2 linked regions of the Actinokineospora baliensis genome follow. The protein of the gene in region 1 interacts with the protein of each later gene in a pairwise test. Links are inferred from orthologs where the notes say so. Each region holds a gene or a part of one and is shown on either strand. Other genes may lie near its edges.

Evidence for each region.
Region 2: the proteins of ligA (region 1) and leuS interact in binary tests that used the Escherichia coli proteins (3 or more experiments, as listed by UniProt). The link is inferred for Actinokineospora baliensis from one-to-one orthologs.

What each region holds. Positions count from the first base shown.
Region 1 is NZ_JAFBCK010000001.1:3,113,369-3,123,973, reverse strand. Bases 4,426-7,346 are described here. They hold ligA (NAD-dependent DNA ligase LigA), read right to left. Parts: upstream 7,009-7,346; coding sequence 4,843-7,008; downstream 4,426-4,842. Other genes in these bases: JOD54_RS14930 (succinate dehydrogenase/fumarate reductase iron-sulfur subunit), read right to left, coding at 7,127-7,346. Also shown: Asp-tRNA(Asn)/Glu-tRNA(Gln) amidotransferase subunit GatB, read right to left, coding at 1-292; JOD54_RS14965 (hypothetical protein), read right to left, coding at 289-480; Asp-tRNA(Asn)/Glu-tRNA(Gln) amidotransferase subunit GatA, read right to left, coding at 480-1,991; Asp-tRNA(Asn)/Glu-tRNA(Gln) amidotransferase subunit GatC, read right to left, coding at 1,988-2,287; JOD54_RS14950 (ACT domain-containing protein), read left to right, coding at 2,498-3,151; JOD54_RS14945 (3-keto-5-aminohexanoate cleavage protein), read right to left, coding at 3,165-3,851; JOD54_RS14940 (GNAT family N-acetyltransferase), read right to left, coding at 3,923-4,423; more of JOD54_RS14930, read right to left, coding at 7,347-7,873; JOD54_RS14925 (fumarate reductase/succinate dehydrogenase flavoprotein subunit), read right to left, coding at 7,870-9,798; JOD54_RS14920 (succinate dehydrogenase cytochrome b subunit), read right to left, coding at 9,803-10,498; JOD54_RS14915 (LysR family transcriptional regulator), read left to right, coding at 10,571-10,605. UniProt on the Escherichia coli protein: DNA ligase that catalyzes the formation of phosphodiester linkages between 5'-phosphoryl and 3'-hydroxyl groups in double-stranded DNA using NAD as a coenzyme and as the energy source for the reaction.
Region 2 is NZ_JAFBCK010000001.1:1,349,475-1,360,480, reverse strand. What follows is about bases 2,419-5,740. They hold leuS (leucine--tRNA ligase), read left to right. Parts: upstream 2,419-2,738; coding sequence 2,739-5,540; downstream 5,541-5,740. Other genes in these bases: JOD54_RS06270 (TetR/AcrR family transcriptional regulator), read right to left, coding at 5,550-5,740; JOD54_RS06280 (esterase-like activity of phytase family protein), read left to right, coding at 2,419-2,550. Outside these bases: JOD54_RS06290 (hypothetical protein), read left to right, coding at 1-964; JOD54_RS06285 (SdpI family protein), read right to left, coding at 961-1,368; more of JOD54_RS06280, read left to right, coding at 1,435-2,418; more of JOD54_RS06270, read right to left, coding at 5,741-6,281; JOD54_RS06265 (MMPL family transporter), read left to right, coding at 6,428-8,542; JOD54_RS06260 (pyridoxal phosphate-dependent decarboxylase family protein), read right to left, coding at 9,135-10,355; JOD54_RS06255 (TetR/AcrR family transcriptional regulator), read left to right, coding at 10,407-10,952; JOD54_RS06250 (ribokinase), read right to left, coding at 10,930-11,006.

The sequences.
Region 1 (10,605 bases):
CGGGGTAGAAGTAGTTCTTGCGCGCAAACCGGCACCACTCGGCGATGTCGCAGTTGAGCGCGAGCCCGATGCGGATCGCGGACTCGATCGCGACGGCGTTGACCACCGGCAGCGACCCGGGCAGCCCCAGGCAGGTCGGGCACACGTTGGTGTTGGGCTCGCCGCCGAACTCGTTGGCGCAGCCGCAGAACATCTTGGTCGCGGTGGAGAGCTCCACGTGGACCTCGAGGCCGAGCACCGGGTCGAACCGGGTGACGACCTCGGCGTAGTCCATCAGCTCAGCGGTGGTCACTTGGCCCTCCGGTAGGCACGCACGGCGATGAGCACGCCGGTGATGGCGACGACGACGCTGGCGATGGCGTTGGCCAGCACCAGGCCGTCCTTGTCCGCGCGGGCCGCGGCGAACCCGCGGGCGGCGCTGGTGGCGGAGGTGACCGCGCTGACGATCCCGAACACGCCCTTGACCTTCGACCCGGCCATCAGTGCACGACCTCCAACTCCGGAACGCGGTTGATCAGCGGGCCGCCCTGCGCGGCGTCGCGGGCGAGCTCGTAGGCCGCGGCCACCCGGTAGCCGCGGTGGTCCTGCAGCGCGGGCGACATGATCTGCAACCCGACCGGCAGCCCCTCGGAGAGTCCACACGGGACGCTGAGCGCGGCGTTGCCTGCCAGGTTGGACGGGATGGTGCACAGGTCGGCCCGGTACATGGCCATCGGGTCCGCGGTGCGCTCGCCGATCTTGAACGCGGTGGTCGGCGTCGTCGGCGACACCAGCACGTCCACCTTGGCGAACGCGGCGTCGAAGTCGCGCATGATCAGCGTGCGGACCTTCTGCGCGGAGCCGTAGTAGGCGTCGTAGTACCCGGCGGAGAGCGCGTAGGTGCCGAGCATGATGCGCCGCTTGACCTCGGCGCCGAACCCGGCGGCGCGGGTGGTCGACATGACCTCCTCGGCGCTGCGGGTGCCGTCGTCGCCCACCCGCAGGCCGTAGCGCATCGCGTCGAAGCGGGCCAGGTTGGACGAGGCCTCGCTCGGCGCGATCAGGTAGTACGCGGGCAGCGCGAGGTCGAAGCTGGGGCAGGACACCTCGATGATCTCGGCGCCCAGCTCGCGCAGCTGCTCGACGGCGGCGGTGAACGCGGCGGCCACGCCGGGCTCGTACCCGTCACCGGCGAACTCGGTGACCACACCGACCCGCACGCCGGTGAGGTCACCGGTCGCGCCCTCGCGCACCGCGGCCACCACGGGCGGGACGGGGGCGTCGATGGAGGTCGAGTCGAGCGGGTCGTGGCCCGCGATCACCTCGTGCAGCAGCGCCGCGTCCAGCACGGTCCGCGCGCACGGGCCAGCCTGGTCCAAAGAGGACGAGAAAGCGACCAGGCCGAAGCGGGACACGGTGCCGTAGGTGGGCTTCACGCCGACCGTGCCGGTGACGGCGCCGGGCTGGCGGATGGAGCCGCCGGTGTCGGTGCCGATCGCCAGCGGCGCCTGGAAGGCGGCGAGCGCGGCGGAGGACCCGCCGCCGGACCCGCCGGGGATCCGGTCGAGGTCCCACGGGTTGCGGGTGGGGCCGTACGCGGAGTTCTCGGTGGAGGACCCCATCGCGAACTCGTCCATGTTGGTCTTGCCGAGGATCACCACCCCGGCCGCGCGCAACCGCTGCGTCACGGTGGCGTCGTAGGGCGGCTGCCAGTTCTCGAGGACCTTGGAGCCGCAGGTGGTCGGCGCGCCCTGCATGGTGAGGACGTCCTTGAGCGCCAGCGGCACCCCGGCCAGCGGCGAGGCCGCCGGGCGGCCCGCGGCCAGGTCGTCGTCGACGGCCTTGGCGGCGGCCAGCGCGCGCTCGGTGTCGACGTGCAGGAAGGCGTGCACGGCGTGGTCGACCGCGGCGATGCGGTCCAGGTGCGCCTGGGTGACCTCCACCGCGGAGACCTCCTTCGCGGCGACCTTGGCCGCGATGTCGGCCGCGGTGAGGCGAGTCAACTCGGTCATGCTTCCTCCCCGAGGATCCTCGGCACGCGGAACCGGCCGTCCTCCGCCGCGGGCGCGGCGGCGATGGCCTGCTGCTGGGTGAGCCCCGGGCGGACGACGTCGGCGCGGAAGACGTTGGTCAACGGCACCGAGTGCGACGTCGGCGGGATGTCCTGGTCGGCGACCTGGCCGACCTGGGCGACCGCCGCCACGATCTGGTCGAGCTGACCTGCGAACAGGTCGAGCTCCGCTTCGGTGACGGCCAACCTGGCCAGGCGAGCGAGGTGGGCCACCTCGTCGCGGGAGATGCTGGGCACTCGACGAACCCCCGGGGTTGTCTGTGATAGGAACCCCGCGAGTCTATTTCGCGCGGTCCCGCGACCCCGAACGGGTTGTTCCGGGCGCGTCGCGGTGCTAAACCGGTGGCCGGTGGCAGCCCGCGCAGCGCGGCCCGGGTCTGCGACAATCAGCGGTCGAGGAGATCCGCGCGTCCGCGCGGGGTCGCCAGAGCACGGGAGGCGTTCGCCTTGTCGTTCCTGATCCGGGTCCAGCTCCCGGACAGCCCAGGCACCCTGGGCGCGGTCGCGACCGCGCTGGGGGCCATCGGGGCCGACATCCTCAGCGTCGACGTGGTGGAGCGGGCGGGCGGGGTCGCCATCGACGACCTGGTGGTGGAACTGCCCAGCGGCAGGCTGCCGGACGTGCTGATCACCGCGGCCGAGTCGATCCCCGGCGTGGAGGTCGACGCTGTGCGCCCGTACGCGGGCGTGCTCGACACCCACCGCGAGCTGGAACTGGTCGAGGACGTGGCCGCCGAACCCGCCGACGGCCTGGCGATCTTCGCGGCGGGCGTCCCGAAGATCATCCGAGCGGGCTGGGCCCTGATCGTCGCCGCGACCGCGGAGGGCGCGAACAAGCTGGCGGCCAGCACCGCGGCCCCCGACATCCAAACCATCGACCTGCCCTGGCTCCCCCTGGCCAGAGCCACCGTCCTCGACGGCGAGGAGTCCTGGGTCCCGGCGACCTGGCGCGAACTGGGCACCGAACTGGCGGCCACCCCCTTGGGCAAACCCGACCGGGTCCTCCTCGTCGGCCGCCCCGGCGGTCCGATGTTCCGAGCGGCCGAAGTGGCCCGCCTGGCCCACCTGGCAGGCATCGTCGCGGTAGTCCTACCGGACTGAAGTCCGCTAGCTCTTAGCGCAAGACGGCGTGGATGAGGTCTGCGTTCGTCGTGGCTCGGGTGCCGTCGGGGAGGTGGAGGGTGTCCTCCAGGCCCATGCGGGTGGGCAGGCCGCGGCGGAGAGCTTCGGTGAGGACTGGCCAGGCCGTGTCCTCCTCGCCGTGGAGCAAGATCGGGAGCGGCGACCAGGCGAGTGCGTCGAGCAGTGGTGCTGCTTCGGCGTGCGGCTGAACCTCGGCCAGCACCCGCACCGCCCCCGCCGGGATGCCGTGTTCGCGCAGCAACTCGGCGGCGGGGACATCGAAGACGCCTAGTTCTACCGCGATGCCCGCGGCGGTGAGGGCCGCGCAGACCTCCTGCCAGCCGTCTTCGTGGACGTTGACCGAGGCGAAGTCCGGGCGTCCCGTCGACAGCCCGACCCACGCCGCGATGGCCGCCACGCGCCGTGCCGGGTCCGGCTGGGCCCAGGCGCCGGTGGTGACGCCGACGGCGGTGCCGGGGGCGGCGGCGCGGATGGCGGCGACCGTGGGGGCCAGTTCGGGGCCGATCAGCGTGGTCGCGCCGGTGGCGTCGCGCGGGTGCACGTGCACCGACGCGACGCCGAGGGCGGCCACCTCGGCGGCCGCGGCGGCGAGGGCCACCGCGGTCACCGGGGCGTCGGCGGCGGAGCGCTCGCCGTTGAGGCACGCTTGCAGGTCCACCGGTCCAGTGAAGCAGAGGTTCGGTCTCCGGGTGTTGTCACTGGCAGACCCCCGCGTTCGGTGTGGACGGCCTACACGTCGAGGGTGTAGGCGATCAGCCGGACATCCGGACCGGGACACCAGTCCCGGCTGGGCAGCCGGGTGAAGCCGAGCCGCTCGTAGAGGCGGTGCGCGGCGCCCAACGCCGCCGGGCTGCACAGCACCACCCGGTCGATGCCCAGCTCCCGCGCCCGGGCGATCACCGTGCGGACCAGCAACTCCCCCACACCGCGGCCGCGCGCGGGGGCGGCGACGGCGAGCATCCGCAGTTCCAGTTCCCCGGCGCGGGAGATCTCGGCGAACGGGGTGCCCGGCAGCGCGACGGTGACCGTACCGAGCAGACACCCCTCCCGGTCCGCGGCGACCAGCAGCTCCGCCGAGCGCATCCGGGACTCGGCGTCGGCGAGCAGGGTGGCGTAGCCGGACCCGCCCCCCTCACCCGGGTACCCGACCGCCCGGTAGGCCTCGACGGTCAGCACCCCGACCCGCCGCACCTCGTCCGACCGCGCCTGGCGCACCACCAGGTCAGCCACCTCAGCCACGCCTCGTCCTCCCACGTCCGTCGTGTCGTCGGCGGTGCCGGACCACGCCGTCGGACGCGGCGACACCCACCGGAGACCTCCGACGCCCCAGCGCGCTCCCGGTTGCCTGTACCGGGCGCTCGCCACGACCGCCTCACCCGCACCGCCACCCGCGGCGCACACCACCCACGGCGCCCCCTCGCCCGGTCCCGACCGCACAGATCACCCGCGACCCGCCGCCACGTGCCACCCCCACCCTGCCAAGGGATCGCGGTGCTGCCAACCACCCGGTACAGCGGATTCGCGACGCGTTGCGGCGCACCGGTCGGCAACCGGCGGGTAGCGCTCACACGGATGGCCCAGCACGGGAGCGTTCCCGCTCCCGTACCGCCGGGAAAGGTGACCGGACAACCTTTCCCGGACGAGCTGGGTCAGTCCTCGGTGGACTCCGCGGGGGCGTTCGGATCGCCGACGGCGGCGACCTCGGCGGCCGCTTCCGGGCCCCGGGCCAGCAGCACCGCGAAACCGTCCTCGTCGAGCACCGGGACCTTGAGCTGCACGGCCTTGTCGTACTTGGTACCGGGAGCGTCACCGACCACGACGAACGCGGTCTTCTTCGAGACCGAGCCGGAAGCCTTGCCGCCTCTGGCCAAGATGGACTCCTTGGCCTCGTCGCGCGAATGCGTCGACAGGCTCCCGGTGACCACGATCGAGAGGCCCTCCAACGTGCGCGGGATCTCCTCGTCGCGCTCCTCGACCGTGGTGACCCCGGCGGCGCGCCACTTGTCGACCACGTCGCGGTGCCAGTCGACCTCGAACCACTCGAGCACCGCGGCCGCGATGGTCGGGCCGACGCCCTCGGTGTCGGCGAGCTGCTGCTCGTCGGCGGCCTCGATCGCCGCCAGGGAGCCGAACTCGCGGGCCAGCGCCCGCGCAGCGGTCGGGCCGACGTGCCGGATCGACAGCGCGACCACCACCTTCCACAGTGGACGGTCTTTGGCGCTGTCGAGGTTGGCCAGCAACTTGCGCCCGTTGGCGGAGAGCTCGCCCGCCTTGGTGCGGAACAGGTCGACCTCGATCAGGTCGTCCTCGGTGAGGGAGAACACATCGCCCTCGTCGGCCAGCGCGCCGGAGGACAGCAGTGCGCCCGCGGCCTCGTAGCCGAGGACCTCGATGTCGAACGCACCGCGGCCCGCGAGGTGGAAGAGCCGTTCCCGCAGCTGCGCGGGGCAGGACCGCGCGTTGGGGCAGCGGATGTCGGCGTCGCCCTCCTTCTCGTAGCGCAGGGTGGTGCCGCAGGCCGGGCAGTCGGTGGGCATGACGAACTCGCGCGCGTCGTCGGGTCTCGCGTCGACGACCGGCCCCAGGACCTCGGGGATGACGTCGCCCGCCTTGCGGATGACGACGCGGTCGCCGATGAGCACGCCCTTGCGCTTGACCTCGCCCGCGTTGTGCAGGGTGGCCATCTCGACGGTGGAACCCGCGACCTTGACCGGCTCCATCACCGCGTACGGGGTGACCCGGCCGGTGCGGCCCACGTTCACCCGGATGTCGAGCAGCGTGGTGGTGGCCTCCTCCGGCGCGTACTTGTAGGCGATCGCCCACCGCGGCGCCCGCGAGGTGCTGCCCAGCCTGCGCTGCAGGGACACCTCGTCGACCTTGATGACGATGCCGTCGATCTCGTGCAGTGCGTCGTGGCGGTGCTCGCCCCAGTACCGGACGTGCTCGGCGAGCTGGTCGGCCGAGCGCAGCAGCTTCGTGTGCTCGGACACCGGCAGACCCCACGCCGCCAGGGCGCGGTACGCCTCGGACTGGGCGGTCGGCTCGAACCCGACCCGCTTGCCCAGGCCGTGGCAGATCATCCGCAGCGGCCGACTCGCGGTGATCTTGGGGTCCTTCTGGCGCAGCGAGCCCGCCGCTGTGTTGCGCGGGTTCGCGAACGGCGGTTTGCCCGCCTCCACCAGGCGGGCGTTGAGCTCGGTGAAGTCCTCGACGCGGAAGAAGACCTCGCCGCGGATCTCGACGAGCTCGGGGACCGGGAACTCGGCGCTGCCGACCAGCCGCTCCGGCACGTCGCGCATGGTGCGCACGTTGAGGGTGACGTCCTCGCCGGTGCGGCCGTCGCCGCGGGTGAGAGCGCGGGTGAGCCTGCCGTTCTCGTAGAGCAGGTTGATGGCCAGCCCGTCGATCTTGAGCTCGCACAGGTAGTGCGCGGCGTCGCCGACCTCCTTGGTGACCCGGTCGACCCAGGACCCGAGCTCGTCGAAGTCGAAGGCGTTGTCCAGGCTGAGCATCCGCTCCAGGTGGTCGACGGCGGCGAACTCGGTGGAGAACGTGCCGCCGACGCGCTGGGTGGGCGACTCGGGGGTGACCAGCGCCGGGTGCACCCGCTCGAGCTCGGCCAGCTCGCGCAGCAGCACGTCGAACTCGCCGTCGGAGACGGTCGGCGAGTCGAGCACGTAGTAGCGGAACTGGTGGCCGAGCAACTCCTCGGCGAGCACCGCATGCCGCTCCCGGACGTCGGCGGGCACGTCCTCGACACCCTCGGCCGCGGTGGCGGCCGACAGGTGCGGCAGGTCCTGATCAGCACTGGTCACCTGCTCAGACTAACGAGGGGGACCGACAACCCGCGTCGTCAACCCGCCAGTCTGTGGATGAGTTCGCGCAGCTCAAGCAGGCTGATGGTGTCTGGCCGACGGCGATGTCGAGGATGGCCTAGGCGGAGCGCATGGCCGCGGACAGCACGTCGTGGTTTAGGCGGGTGATGGCGGTCAGGGGGATGCCCTTGGGGCAGACGGCGGTGCATTCGCCGGTGAGGGTGCAGCCGCCGAAGCCGAGGTCGTCTTGGGTTTCGACCATGTCGCGGGCGCGGGTGTAGCGCTCGGGTTGGCCTTGGGGCAGGACTCCGAGGTGGGTGGCTTTGGCGGCGGTGAACAGCATCGAGGAGCCGTTGGGGCACGCCGCCACGCACGCGCCGCACCCGATGCAGGCGGCGGCTTCGAAGGCGGTGTCGGCGTCGGGTTTGGGCACGGGTAGGGCGTGGGCGTCGGGCGCCGCGCCTGCGCGGGTGGAGATGTAGCCGCCTGATTCGATGACTCGGTCGAGTGCGGAGCGGTCTACGACGAGGTCGCGCACCACGGGGAAGGGCGCCGCCCGCCACGGTTCGACGACGATCGGCTGGGACGGGTCGAATTGGCGCATGTGCAGTTGGCAGGTCGTAGTGGCCTTGCCGGGGCCGTGGGCAACACCATCGATCATGACCCCGCAGGCGCCGCAGATGCCTTCGCGGCAGTCGTGGTCGAAGGCGACGGGGTCGTCGCCTTCGAGTTGGAGGCGTTCGTTGAGGACGTCCAGCATCTCAAGGAACGACATGTCGGCGGTGACGTCGTCGATGTCGTAGTCGACGAGGCGGCCTGACGCGGCCGGGCCCGCCTGACGCCACACCCGCACTCGGTACTTCACTTGTAGCTCCTCACGGTGGGGCTGACGGCCTCGAAGGTCAGTTCTTCGTGGTGGAGGGCGGGTGGTTCGCCTACGCCGGTGAACTCCCACGCGGCGACGTAAGAGAAGTTCTCGTCGTCGCGGCGCGCATCACCTTCTGGGGTTTGGCTCTCCACGCGGAAGTGGCCGCCGCAAGACTCGGTGCGGTGGAGGGCGTCGACGCACATCAGTTCGGCCAGTTCGAGGAAGTCCGCTACCCGCCCCGCCTTCTCCAGGGCCTGGTTCAGTTCGCTGCCGGTGCCCGTCACCTTCAGCCGTCGCCAGAACTCGTCGCGCAGCGAGGGGATGCGTTCTAGGGCCTTCCGGAGCCCTTCCTCTGAGCGTTCCATGCCGCATAGATCCCACATGAGCCTGCCTAGCTCGCGGTGGAAGGACTCCGCTGTGCGGTCACCGTCGATCGACAGGAGCGTGTCGATCATCTCGCGCACACCGTCCTCGGCCTCGTCGACCGCGTTGGCGTCGACGGGTCCGAACGGGCCGTCAGCGAGGTAGTCGCCAATGACCGCGGGGAGGACGAAGTAGCCGTCCGCGAGCCCCTGCATAAGAGCACTGGCCCCAAGCCGGTTGGCGCCGTGGTCGGAGAAGTTGGCTTCGCCGATGACGAAGAGGCCCGGGATGGTGCTGCGCAGGTCGTAGTCCACCCAGAGGCCGCCCATGGTGTAGTGCACGGCCGGGTAGATGCGCATCGGAACCTGGTAGGGGTCTTCGTCGGTGATGCGCTGGTACATCTCGAACAGGTTCCCGTACCGCGCGGCAACGGCATCCCTACCGAGCCGCGCGATGGCGTCAGCGAAGTCGAGATAAACACCCAGACCCCCGGGCCCCACTCCCCTACCGGCGTCGCACACGGCTTTCGCGGCGCGGGAAGCGATGTCGCGGGGAACCAGGTTGCCGAAGCTCGGGTACATCCGTTCCAGGTAGTAGTCCCGTTCGGCCTCGGGGATCTGGCCGGGTGTGCGATCGTCGCCCGCCTGGAGAGGAACCCACACCCGACCGTCGTTGCGCAGTGACTCGCTCATCAGCGTCAGCTTCGACTGGTGGTCGCCGCTGACCGGGATGCAGGTGGGGTGGATCTGGGTGTAGCACGGGTTCGCGAAGAGGGCACCGCGCTTGTGCGCGCGCCATATGGCGGTGGTGTTGCAGCCCTTGGCGTTGGTCGAGAGGTGAAAGACGTTGCCGTAGCCGCCTGTCGCCAAGACCACCGCGTCGGCTAGGTGCGTGGTGACTTCACCTGTGACGAGATCGCGCACTACGACGCCGCGGGCCCGGCCTTGGGACACAACCAGGTCGAGCATCTCCGTTCGCGGGTGTGACCGGACCGTGCCCGCGTGGATCTGTCGCGCAAGCGCTTGATAGGCGCCCAAGAGGAGTTGTTGTCCGGTCTGCCCCCGCGCGTAGAAGGTCCTGGACACCTGTGCGCCGCCGAAGGACCTTGTGTCGAGCAAGCCCCCGTACTCGCGTGCGAAGGGCACGCCTTGAGCGACGCACTGGTCGATGATGCTGGTGCTGACCTCCGCGAGCCGGTGCACGTTGGACTCGCGGGAGCGGAAGTCGCCGCCCTTGACGGTGTCGTGGAAGAGGCGGTGCACGCTGTCGCCGTCGCCCGCGTAGTTCTTGGCGGCGTTGATGCCGCCTTGTGCGGCGATGCTGTGGGCGCGTCTCGGGCTGTCCTGGTAGCAGAACGACAGCACGTTGTAGCCGAGTTCGCCCAGGGTCGCGGCTGCTGAGCCGCCCGCCAGGCCGGTCCCCACGACGATGACGGTCAGCTTGCGCCGGTTGGCGGGGTTGACCAGCCGGGAGGAGAAGCGGCGGCGCTCCCACCGGGTCTCAAGAGGGCCCTGCGGGGCACGGGTGTCGGCGATCGGGTCGCCCTCGCGGTAGAGCACTGGGTTACCTCACGATTCCGAAGAGGACGGCGTAGGGCACGGAGAGGAATCCGACCGTGATGCCAACGGAGACGACCAAGGCCGCCGCGCTCGATGTGCCGGGGGCCTTGCCCAGGCTGCGCAGCGCGCTCCACATCCCGTGCCGGAGGTGGAAGCCAAGGGCGACGACCGCCAGCGTGTAGGCGGCCACGACGTACCAGTGCTGGAAGTCGGCGACGACGTTGGCGTGGATCTGCCCTTCGACGCCGTGCGGGTTGAGGACCCCGGCCGTGAGGTCCAGCAGGTGGTAGACGACGAAGAGGGCGAGGATCACCCCGCCCCAGCGCATCGTTCTGGCCGCGTAGCTCCCCTGGACCTTCGGCCTGCGCGCGTACCCGACCGGACGGGCACGAGCGGCGCGGCGGGCGAGCTGGATGGCCGCTGTCATGTGCAGGACGACGGCGAGCAGCAAGACCACGCGGACGACCCAGACGAACCCGGCGTAGCCGAGCACCGGCGAGAGCAGCTGCCGCAGGAAGACGCCGTAGCCGTCGATGTCGCCGAAGAAGATCGTCAGGTTGCCGACCATGTGCGCGACGACGTAGCCGAGCAGGATGCCGCCGGTGACCGCCATCACGACCTTCTTGCCGACCGTGGACCCCCACAGCCTGCGCGGGAACCCTTGCCTGCCAAGTGATCCGCGCTGCAGCGTCAGTGCCATGCCCGCCACGCTAGGAGCCATCGCGACAAGTCGTCCAATACATGAATCGGCTCATCTCGATAGCCTGGGACTATGACGCTGCAGCAGCTCGTGTATTTCCTGGCCGT
Region 2 (11,006 bases), 1.8 Mb from region 1 along the record:
GGCGATTCGCCTGCATGACGCCCACATCACCGGTGAGTTCAACTCCTCCGGCTTGCAGGTCACCAATGACGACGGCACGGCTGTGAACGGCGACCGCCTTCACGTGGGAGGCCACCTCTCGCTGCGTGGGGCCAACCTCACCGGGAGGGGCGAGCGGGCCGCGCTGTGGTTGCTCGGCGCGACCATCGGTGGGCAGGTGGACATGCACGGTCTGCGGATCGAGAACGGGCGCGGACCGCTCGTGTTGTTCCTTGAGGCGCAGGTCAAGGGCACGTTGGGGCTGCCGCTCGCTGTGGTGTGCCCGAGCGAGGAGGACGGTCGCCGGTCGTGTCCGAACGCGGGCAGGCAGTTGGACGTTCGGGAGTTCGTCTTCGCCACGTTGGGATTGATGTCCTGGCGGCAGTGGTTGCACGTGTTGGTTCACCACACCGGGAGCTACTCGCCCCAGCCGTACCAGCAGCTCGCCGCTGTCGAACGGCTCGCGGGGCATGACAGCAACGCGCGCCAAGTGCTCATCGCGCAGCAGGAGGACTTGAGGCGACGCGCGCCGGAGGCGCTTGGTGGGCGGTTCGCGCGGTGGCGGCACTGGTTGTGGGGGTGGCTGGGGAACTACGGGTACCGCGCCCACCGGCTCGTGACCGTCTTGGTCGCTGTTCTCGCGTTGGCCGGTGCCGCTGGGTATGTGGCGGGGCAGGTCAGTACGCGGCCGGGGCACTTGGCGGCCGAGCGGGTCCTGCCCGCCAATGCTGGGGTGCCGTGTTCGACCGCGGAGTTGATCGGTCTTGGCATCGACCGCGGGTTGCCGCTCGGTGCCACGGGGCTGCGGGCGCGCTGCGACCTGGCCACCGATACGCGCTGGGGGCAGCTGTTCACCTACGTGCTGTGGGTGCTCCAGGCGCTGGTGTGGGGACTGGCCACGCTCGCCGTCGCTGCCTATACAGGGCTGGTGCGCAAGCCGACCTAAGAGCGGGTCAGCACGTCACATGTGCCGCACTGGCAGCCCGCGCAGCCTGCGGGCACCGCGGGCTTGGGCTCCGGGACGGCCTCTGCGGCCCGGTTGCCCAGGACGCCCGCGGCGAGGGTGATCACGGCGAGGCCGATCACCGCGATGACCGAGACCGTCAGTACCGCGGCCGTGCTCTCCAGGGCGAACCCGGCCGCGGCGCCGAGGACGCCGACCAGGCCCGCGACCAGGGTGGGCAGGCCCGCGACCTTGTTGGCGGTGCGGAACGCCTCGGGGCTGCGCAGGCTCGCGGGGGTGCGGACACCGCCGAAGCGGTTGCGCGGGAGGCGCTCGGTGAGGCCGAGGAAACCCAGGACGAGGAGCGGGAGGCCGGCCACCAGGGGCGCGAGCGGCACGAGGTTCACGTCCAGATGGTAAGAGGTCGTCGGATCGCCACTCGGCGGACACCCTGGTGCGGTGTGCTACCCGTCATGTCTCGCGCCTCAGCTGCTCTCTGTGCCGCCGCCGTCGCGGCCGCTGTGCTCGCCGTGCCCGCGGCGGCCCACCCGCAGAAGGTCCGCCTGATCGGTGAGCGGACCGTCCCCAACGCGCTGGTCTTCCAGGGCACCACGGTCGGCGGCCTGTCCGGCATCGACCGCGACCCGCGCACCGGCGGGTACGTCCTGATCAGCGACGACCGCTCGGACCGGCAGCCCGCCCGGTTCTACACCGCCCGCATCGACGTCACCGCGACCGGCATCGGCCCGGTCGAGTTCACCGGCACCAGCCCGCTGCTGCGCCCCGACGGCAAGACCTACCCGCCGCTGTCGACCGGGGACGGCACCACCGTGGACCCCGAGGACATCCGGGTCGACCCGTGGACCGGCGACTACACCTGGAGCCAGGAGGGCGAGCGCCGCCCGAACCTGCTCATCGACCCCTCGATCCGCACCGCCAAGCGCGACGGCCGCTTCGCCCGCGAGCTGCCGCTGCCCGCGAACCTCAAGATGACCGCCGACCGGGGGCCGCGGCAGAACCTGGTCCTGGAGGGCCTGACCTACGCCGCCGCGGGTGCCCTGGTCGTCTCCACCGTCGAGGGCCCGCTGCTGCAGGACGGCCCGGACGCCACGACCGAGCGCGGCGCGTTGACCCGGATCGTGGTGCAGACCCGGGCGGGCCACCAGCTCGCGCAGTACGCCTACCCGGAGGAGCCGGTGTTCGCCAAGCCGAACCCGTCGACCGGGTTCGCCTCCACCGGGGTCACCTCGATCCTGGCGGTCGACCCGCTGGACCCGACCCGGTTCCTGGTCGTGGAGCGCTCGTTCGTGACCGGTGTCGGCAACAAGGTCCGCGTCTTCGAGGTCGACACGACCGGCGCGACCAACGTGGCCAACCGCGACCTGGCCGACCCGAGCGGGGTGCGGCCGGTGCGCAAGCGGCTGCTGGTCGACCTGGCCGACCTCGGCCTGTCCACTGTGGACAACATCGAGGGCATCACGTGGGGTCCCCGGCTGCGCACCGGCGAGCGGTCGTTGCTGCTGGTCAGCGACGACAACTTCAGCGCGACCCAGGTCACCCAGGTGGTGGCGCTCGCGGTCCGGCTCTAGCGCGTCGGCGAAACGACGTGGACCGGGTGGGGTAAACTCGCACCATGAGCACAGCCCGCCTGCTCCTTAGTCAGCCGCGCTGACCACCTCGGTGGTGAGCGCGGCAACCCTCCATGCCCATCGGGCCTGGGGGGTTTTCGCTTTCTTGGACAGGACCGGGACTAGAGCGCGAGAGGGACGTTTCCACCATGAGTGACGAGCAGCCGGGCCACCGGTACACCGCGGCGCTGGCCGGTCGCATCGAGCGGCGCTGGCAGGACCACTGGGAGCAGCACGGCACCTACCACGCGCCGAACCCGGTCGGGCCGCTGGCGGGCCCGGTGCCCGAGGACAAGCTGTTCGTGCAGGACATGTTCCCGTACCCCTCCGGCGCCGGGCTGCACGTCGGTCACCCGTTGGGGTTCATCGGCACCGACGTGTTCGCCCGCTACCACCGGATGAACGGCCGCAACGTCCTGCACACCATGGGCTTCGACGCCTTCGGCCTGCCCGCCGAGCAGCACGCGGTGTCCACCGGGCAGCACCCGCGCAAGACCACCGACGAGAACATCAGCACCTACCTGCGCCAGATCCGCCGCCTGGGCCTGGGCCACGACGAGCGCCGCCGGATCTCCACCATCGACCCGGAGTACTACCGCTGGACGCAGTGGATCTTCCTGCGCATCTTCAACTCCTGGTACGACGCCGACGCGGGCAAGGCGCGGCCGATCGACGAGCTGGTGGCCCAGTTCGACTCCGGTGAGCGGCCGACCCCGGACGGGCGGCCGTGGGCGGAGCTGTCGCACGCCGAGCGCCAAGGCGTGCTGAACGAGCACCGGCTGGTGTACCTGTCCGACGCGCCGGTGAACTGGGTGCCCGGCCTGGGCACGGTGATCTCCAACGAGGAGGTCACCGCGGACGGGCGCAGCGAGCGCGGCAACTTCCCGGTGTTCCGCCGGAACCTGCGCCAGTGGATGATGCGGATCACCGCCTACGCCGACCGGCTGATCGACGACCTGGACCGGCTGGACTGGCCGGACAAGGTCAAGGCCATGCAGCGCAACTGGATCGGCCGCTCGCACGGCGCCCGGGTCCGGTTCGCGGTCGGCGAGCGCGGCATCGAGGTGTTCACCACCCGGCCGGACACGCTGTTCGGCGCCACCTACATGGTGCTGGCCCCGGAGCACCCGCTGGTCGACGAGATCGCCGCGGCCGAGTGGCCGTCCGATGTGGACAGCCGGTGGACCGCGGGGGCGGCGACCCCCGGTGCGGCGATCGCGGCGTACCGGCACGCGGCGTCGATGAAGTCGGACCTGGACCGCCAGGAGAACAAGGAGAAGACCGGCGTCTTCACCGGCGCGTACGCGACCAACCCGGTCAACGGCGCCCAGGTGCCGGTGTTCATCGCCGACTACGTGCTGATGGGCTACGGCACCGGCGCGATCATGGCCGTCCCCGGCCAGGACCAGCGCGACTGGGACTTCGCGACCGCGTTCGGCCTGCCGGTGATCCGCACCGTCGAGCCGACCGAGGGCTTCGAGGGTGAGGCGTTCACCGGCGAGGGTCCGGCGATCAACTCCGGGTTCCTGGACGGGCTGGGCATCGCCGAGGCGAAGGCGCGGATCATCGGCTGGCTGGAGGAGCAGGGCCACGGCCACGGCACCATCCAGTACAAGCTGCGCGACTGGCTGTTCTCCCGCCAGCGGTACTGGGGCGAGCCGTTCCCGGTGGTCTACGACGCGGACGGCACTGCCATCGCGCTGCCGGAGAGCATGCTGCCGATCGAGCTGCCCGAGGTCGACGACTACTCGCCCAGGACGTTCGACCCCGAGGACGCCGACACCGTCCCGTCGCCGCCGCTGTCGCGCGCGGGCGACTGGGTCGAGGTCGAGTTGGACCTGGGCGACGGCCCCAAGACCTACCGCCGCGACACCAACACCATGCCCAACTGGGCCGGGTCGTGCTGGTACCAGCTGCGCTACGTCGACCCGACCGACGGCGCCCGGTTCGTCGAGCCGGAGAACGAGCGCTACTGGCTGGGCCCGCGCTCCCCCGGCGACCCCGGCGGCGTCGACCTGTACATCGGCGGCGTCGAGCACGCCGTGCTGCACCTGCTGTACGCGCGGTTCTGGCAGAAGGTGCTGTTCGACCTGGGCGAGGTCTCCGGCGAGGAGCCCTATAGGCGGCTGTTCAACCAGGGGTACATCCAGGCGTTCGCCTACACCGACGAGCGCGGCGTGTACGTCGACGCCTCGGCGGTTGTCGAGAAGGACGGCAAGTTCTTCTACGACGGCAAGGAAGTCCGCCAGGAGTACGGGAAGATGGGTAAGAGCCTGCGCAACGTCGTCACGCCGGACGAGATGTGCGAGACCTACGGCGCCGACACCTTCCGCCTGTACGAGATGTCGATGGGCCCTATGGACGTCTCGCGGCCATGGGCGACCAAGGACGTCGTTGGCGCGCAGCGGTTCCTGCAGCGCGTATGGCGCAACCTGGTCGACGAGGAGACCGGTGAGCTGCGGGTCAGCGAGGACGAGCCGGACGAGACCACGCTGCGCGCGCTGCACAAGGCGATCGCCGGGGTGCACGAGGACTACGCGAACCTGCGCTACAACACCGCGGGCGCCAAGCTGATCGAGCTGAACAACTACGTCACCAAGACCTTCCCCGACGGTGCGCCGCGGGCGGTCGCGGTGCCGCTGGTGCAGATGCTGGCGCCGCTGTGCCCGCACATCGCCGAGGAGCTGTGGGCGAAGCTGGGCGGGGTCGAGTCGCTGGCGCACGGGCCGTTCCCCATCGCCGTCGACCGCTACCTGGTCGAGGACACCGTGGAGTACCCGGTCCAGGTCAACGGCAAGGTCCGCGGCCGGGTGACGGTGGCGGCGGGTGCGTCGCAGGACGAGGTGAAGGCGGCCGCGCTGGCCGACGAGAAGGTGGCCGCGGCCGTTGGTGGTGCCAAGCCGAAGAAGTTCATCGTGGTGCCGGGGCGGCTGGTGAACATCGTCGTCTAGAGCGGCCGTCTAGAGCCCGACGTCGGAGATGAGGTCGGCCAGCATGGACTCGAACAGCGGTGTCGGGTCCGTGACCGGGAACGGGAACTGGCCGAACACCTCCAACGCCACCTGGCCGTAGAGGCGCACCCAGAACTGCAGCATGACGTAGGCGGTGTCCACGCCGAGCTGGTCGGGGCTGAGGTTGACGCCGGACTCGGCGATGGTGCTCAGCAGTTCGTCGCGGAAGGTGGTCAGGTCGGGCACGAGGGCGTCGGGGACGTCGACGCCGGGTCGGGTGATGGGCAGTCCGTTGGCCAGCACCCGGCCCGCGACGGTGAGGAAGATCCGCCCGAACGAGTCCTTCGCGGTCCCCGGCGTGGTGACCGGGCAGTACGCGCCCGTGGCCGCCGGGGAGGCGAACACCAGGGCGAACTCCTGCGGGTGCGCCAACGCCCAGCCGCGGAAGCCCCGGCAGATGGCCAGCACCTGACCGACGTTGTCGGTCTCGGCGATCTCCACCAGGTCGTTGCCCAGTTCGACGGTCAGGTCGTCGCACACGTCGGTGCGCAGGTGCTCGAGCAGGTCCTCGCGCGAGTCGTAGTAGCGGTAGAGCGCGGGGGCGGTGATGCCCAGCTCCCTGGCGATGGCGCGCAACGTGACCGCCGCCGGTCCGTCGTTGACCAGCAGCGACCGTGCGTGCTGGCGGATCTCCCGGTCGGTGGCCGCCCGGTCCCGGTCGCGGCGTGTGGCCTGCGTCATCTGACTACCCCGTGCTCTTGTGAACGCCGTTAACTCCACCGTAGTGTGACCCCAACGAGTGAACGGTGTTTACCGGCCTCCCGATGGCCGCGTGTGCACTGCGGCGTCCCGGGAGGAATCGCTCAATGTTCGCATCATGGGGATCAGTGCTCCACCGTAGGCGCTGGCTGGTACTGGTGGCCACCTTGGTCGTCACCCTCGGTGGCGGCCTGTGGGGTCTCGGTGTCTTCGACAAGCTGACCCAGGGCGGTTACGAGGACCCGGCGAGCGAATCGTCGCAGGTCAACCGGATCATCGAAGACGAACTCGGGCAGAAGCCCGCCGACGTCGTGGTGCTCTACGGCGCCCCGAACGTGGATGACCCGGCGGTCGCCGCACGGGTCACCTCGGCGCTCGACGCGTTACCGAGCTCGGCCGTCGCGGCGCGGGTCGACTACTGGTCGACCAAGCAGCCCGCGCTGGCCAGCCCGGACAAGAAGCTGGCGATGGCGACCATCACCCTGGCCGGGGACACCTTCGACGCCAGGCAGGACGCGTTCGCGGTGATCAAGGACGCGCTGCCGGTGCCCGGGGTCGTCACCCAGGTGGGCGGGAAGGTGCCGACCGAGCAGGCGATGACCGAGCGGTCCAACGCCGACCTGGCGGTGGCCGAGGCGATCTCGCTGCCGGTCACGCTGATCCTGCTGGTGCTGATCTTCGGCAGCCTGGTCGCGGCGGCGCTGCCGGTGCTGGTGGGTGGTCTGGCGATCTTCGGATCCCTGGGTGTGCTGCGGTTGCTGAGCCTGGGACTCGAGGTCAACACGTTCGCGGTGAACGTGGCCACCCTGCTCGGCCTCGGCATGGCAATCGACTACGGCCTGTTCACCGTGGGCCGGTTCCGCGAGGAACTCGCCGCCGGGCTGTCACCCGCTGACGCTGTGCGGCGCACAGTGGCGACCGCCGGTCGTACCGTGGCGTTCTCGGCGACGCTGCTGGTGATCGCGCTCGCCGGGCTCCTGGTGTTCCCCATGGACTTCCTCAAGTCCATGGCCTACGGCGGCATGTCCGCCGTCGCCATCGCCGCGATCGTGTCGCTCACCCTCCTGCCCGCGCTGCTGGCCATCCTCGGTCACCGCGTCGACAAGCTGTCGCTGCCCTGGCGCCGCAGGGTCAGCCCGGAACCGCGCTTCCTCGGCAAGGTCGCCGACGCCGTCATGCGCCGCCCCCTGCTGTTCGTCGTCCCGATCGTCGCGGTGCTGGTGCTGCTCGCCCTCCCCTTCGGCAGCGCCCGCTTCGGCGGCGCCGACGAACGCCAACTCCCGCCGGGTGACCCGCACCGAGCGACCGCCGAGGCGATCGCGAACAACTTCCCCGCGGCGGGCAACGACACCGTCAAGATCGTCCTGCGCTTCCCCGGCACCCCCGACCAGGCCGAGATCGGCTCGTTCGTCGCGGCGGCCAAGCAGGTCCCCGGGGTCGCCGACGCGGTGCCCAGCGGCGCGAACGAGAACGTGGTGCTGCTGACCGCGCCGCTGAAGAACGAGTCGTCCTCGCCGGAAGCCCGCGCCGCGATCGACGGCCTACGCGCACTGCCGTCGTCCGCGCAGGTGATGGTCGGCGGGTTCCCGGCGCTGGTCGCGGACTCGGTCACCGGCATCGTCGACCGGGTGCCGTGGATGGTCGGGATCCTGGTGCTGGCCACCCTGGTGCTGATGTTCCTGGCGTTCGGGTCGGTGCTGCTGCCGGTCAAGGCCGTGGTGATGAGCGCCCTCAGCCTCTCCGCCACCTTCGGCGTGCTGGTGTTCGTGTTCCAGGAGGGCCACGGCGCCGGGCTGCTCGACGTGACCCCGCAACCGGCCCAGGCCGGGATGATGGTCCTCATCGGCGCGGTGGTCTTCGGCCTCTCCACCGACTACGAGACCTTCCTGCTGTCCCGGATGGTCGAGGCCCGCCACTCCGGTCTGTCCACTCAGGACGCGATCAAGACCGGCCTGCTCCGCACCGGCCGCATGATCACCGCGGCCGCCCTGCTCCTCGGCGTGGTCACCGGCGCCTTCGGCATGTCCTCCCTGCAGAGCATGCGCTTCATCGGCCTCGGCATGATCGTCGCCCTGATCCTCGACGCCACCATCGTCCGCATGCTCCTGGTCCCCGCCACCCTCCGCCTCCTCGGCAACGCCGCCTGGTGGGCCCCCGCCCCCCTGCGCCGCCTCCAAGAACGCGCGGGCCTCTCCGAAGTCGAAACCCCCGAAGACAACCGAGAACTCGAACGCGTCGGCTAACTGAGGTGGACCCACCGGCGGGCTGCGCCGCCGGTGGGTAGCGCCGGCTACGGACGAGCGACGTTCACGAGCGCCAGGACGGTTGGCAGGTCAACCCTGAGTATCACTGCCGCACCGACCAGAGTGGCCACAACCACGACGAACCTGGCGGTGTTGCCCCAGCTCAGGATGATTTCTTCACCCAGACTGGTCACCCCTGGCGCAGTCGTCTGCCTTTCGTCGCTCGGTGGTGGCGAGGGGTTGTCAGGCGGACCTACGGTCATGGTGTCGCTCCTTGCGCTTGGCTGACGAAGGGCGGCGGCAGCCCGTCAGTGCGTACCGCCGCCCTGTGGGAGTCAGACCTGGAGTGGCTTGGTGGATGCCCACTGTGAATGGGTGACCACCGACGGAGCTGGGCGGTCCTTCCGCATCGGAGGGGCCGCCCGGCACTGTTTCCAGGCCTAGACAAAGGCTATGGGGAAGTGCGCACCAGCCACGTGGCCAAGCGCCCACACAGCTCAGAACCACGGTCAACGGTGGCAACAGTTCGCCCGGGCCGATCAGGTTCACCGATCGAGCGTTCGGGATAGCAAGGTGAAGTGCACACCTCGGGCTAGCTGTACCTGGCTTGGACTCCCCTGGACTCGCCCGCGTTGTCGACGGCTTCGCGTAGGTCGTGCAGGAACTGGTCGACCACGCGGTCGTGTTCGGGGGAGACCATCAGGTGCAGGGCGTCCGGGTGGTTCTGGCGGTCGAGGTGCCAGCCCTGGTCGTCGAGCCGGTCGCCTATAGACATGATGTTGGGGGCGGTGAAGGCGATCACGGAGGCGACGGGGTCGCCCAGGAGGGTCAGGCCCAGGGAGGTGATCCCGGTGCGGATCTTCTCGGCTGTGGCGAGGATTCGGCCTACCAACCGGGTGTAGCCGGAGGTGCCTAGGTAGCGCATTACGGACCAGGCGGTTGCTATGGGGGCTGCGGGGCGGGCACCTGCTAGGGCTAGCGAGCCATAGAGGCCGCCGGGCCAGTCTTGGTAGAGGAAGGCTTGGTATTGGAGGACGTGGTCGCCGTTGCGGTGTAGGAGGACTGAGGCGCCTTTGGTGGCGTAGCCGTACTTGTGCAGGTCTGCGGAGATCGTGGTGACGCCGGGGATGCGGAAGTCGAAGGGTGGGGCGTCGTCCATGAAGGGCAGGAGGAAGCCGCCTACGCAGGCGTCGGTGTGGAAGGGGATGCCTCGGGCTGCGGCTATAGCGGCCAATTCGGGGATGGGGTCGACCACGCCGTGGGGGTAGTTGGGGGCTGAGCCCGCTACTAGGGCGGTGCGGTCGTCGATGAGGTCAGCGGCCGCGGTGACGTCGGCGCGGAGGTCGGCGGCGAGGGGGATCTGGACGAGTTCCAGGCCGAAGTACTTGGCGCCCTTGGCGAACGCCGGATGCGCGGAGCGGGGAACGACCAGGGTCGGCGCGGTGACACCGCGTTCGGCGCGGGCCCGGTCGCGGGCGACCCGGATCGCTTGCATGATCGACTCGGTGCCGCCGGAGGTCATCGAGCCCGACGCGCCTGCCGGGGCGTTGAGCAGCCCGGCGGTCATGGCCACGACCTCGCGCTCCATGTCGGCCAGCGACGGGAAGCGGAACGGGTTGAGCGCGTTCTCGTGCAGGTACAGGCCGTTGGCCTCCTGGATCACCGCGTCGACGTCCGCGCCTGCCGGGTAGATCAGGCTCCACGTGCGGCCACCGCGCCAGTCGGCGTCGGCGGTCTTGCGGGCGCGCAGGTCGGCGAACAGCTCCTCGCGGGGCACGCCGTGGTCGGGCAGCGAGACGTCAGGCAGGTCCATCCGCCCATCTTCGCCGACCCCCGATTTACTCGGCCGTGTTACTCTTTACTCATGCAGGTAACAGTGACCGAGGCGGCCCGCCGCAAGCAGATCACCGAGGCGGCGACCGAGGTGATCGCGCGCCTGGGCTACGCCAGGACCTCGTTCGCCCGGATCGTGGAGCACGCGGGCCTGAGCAGCACCCGGCTGATCTCCTACCACTTCAAGGACAAGAACGACCTGATGTTCGCCGTCCTGATCACCGCGGTCGGCGCCGCCGACGAGCAGATGACCCAGCGCCTCGACGGCACGACCGACCGGGTCGACATGCTCCGCGTCTACATCGAGTCGCAGGTCGACCTCCTGCGCACCCACCCCGACCAGGTCAAGGCGATCAGGGAGATCGCGGCTGGCCTGCCGGACCTCGCTCCCGTGCAAGAGGACTTCCGCACTGGCAGGCTCGCCCGCCAGTTGCAGCAAGGGCAGCGCGAGGGCGTCTTCCGCGACTTCGACGTAAGAGTCATGGCGCGGACCATCGCCAATGGCATCGATGGAGCCGACGACGAGGCCTATGGCCGCGAGTTGGCTGCCCTGTTCATCCGTGCTTGTGTGGGATAAGAGGCTGCGCTCCCGGCAGGGTCACTGACAACGACGCGACCTCCACGGCAGCTC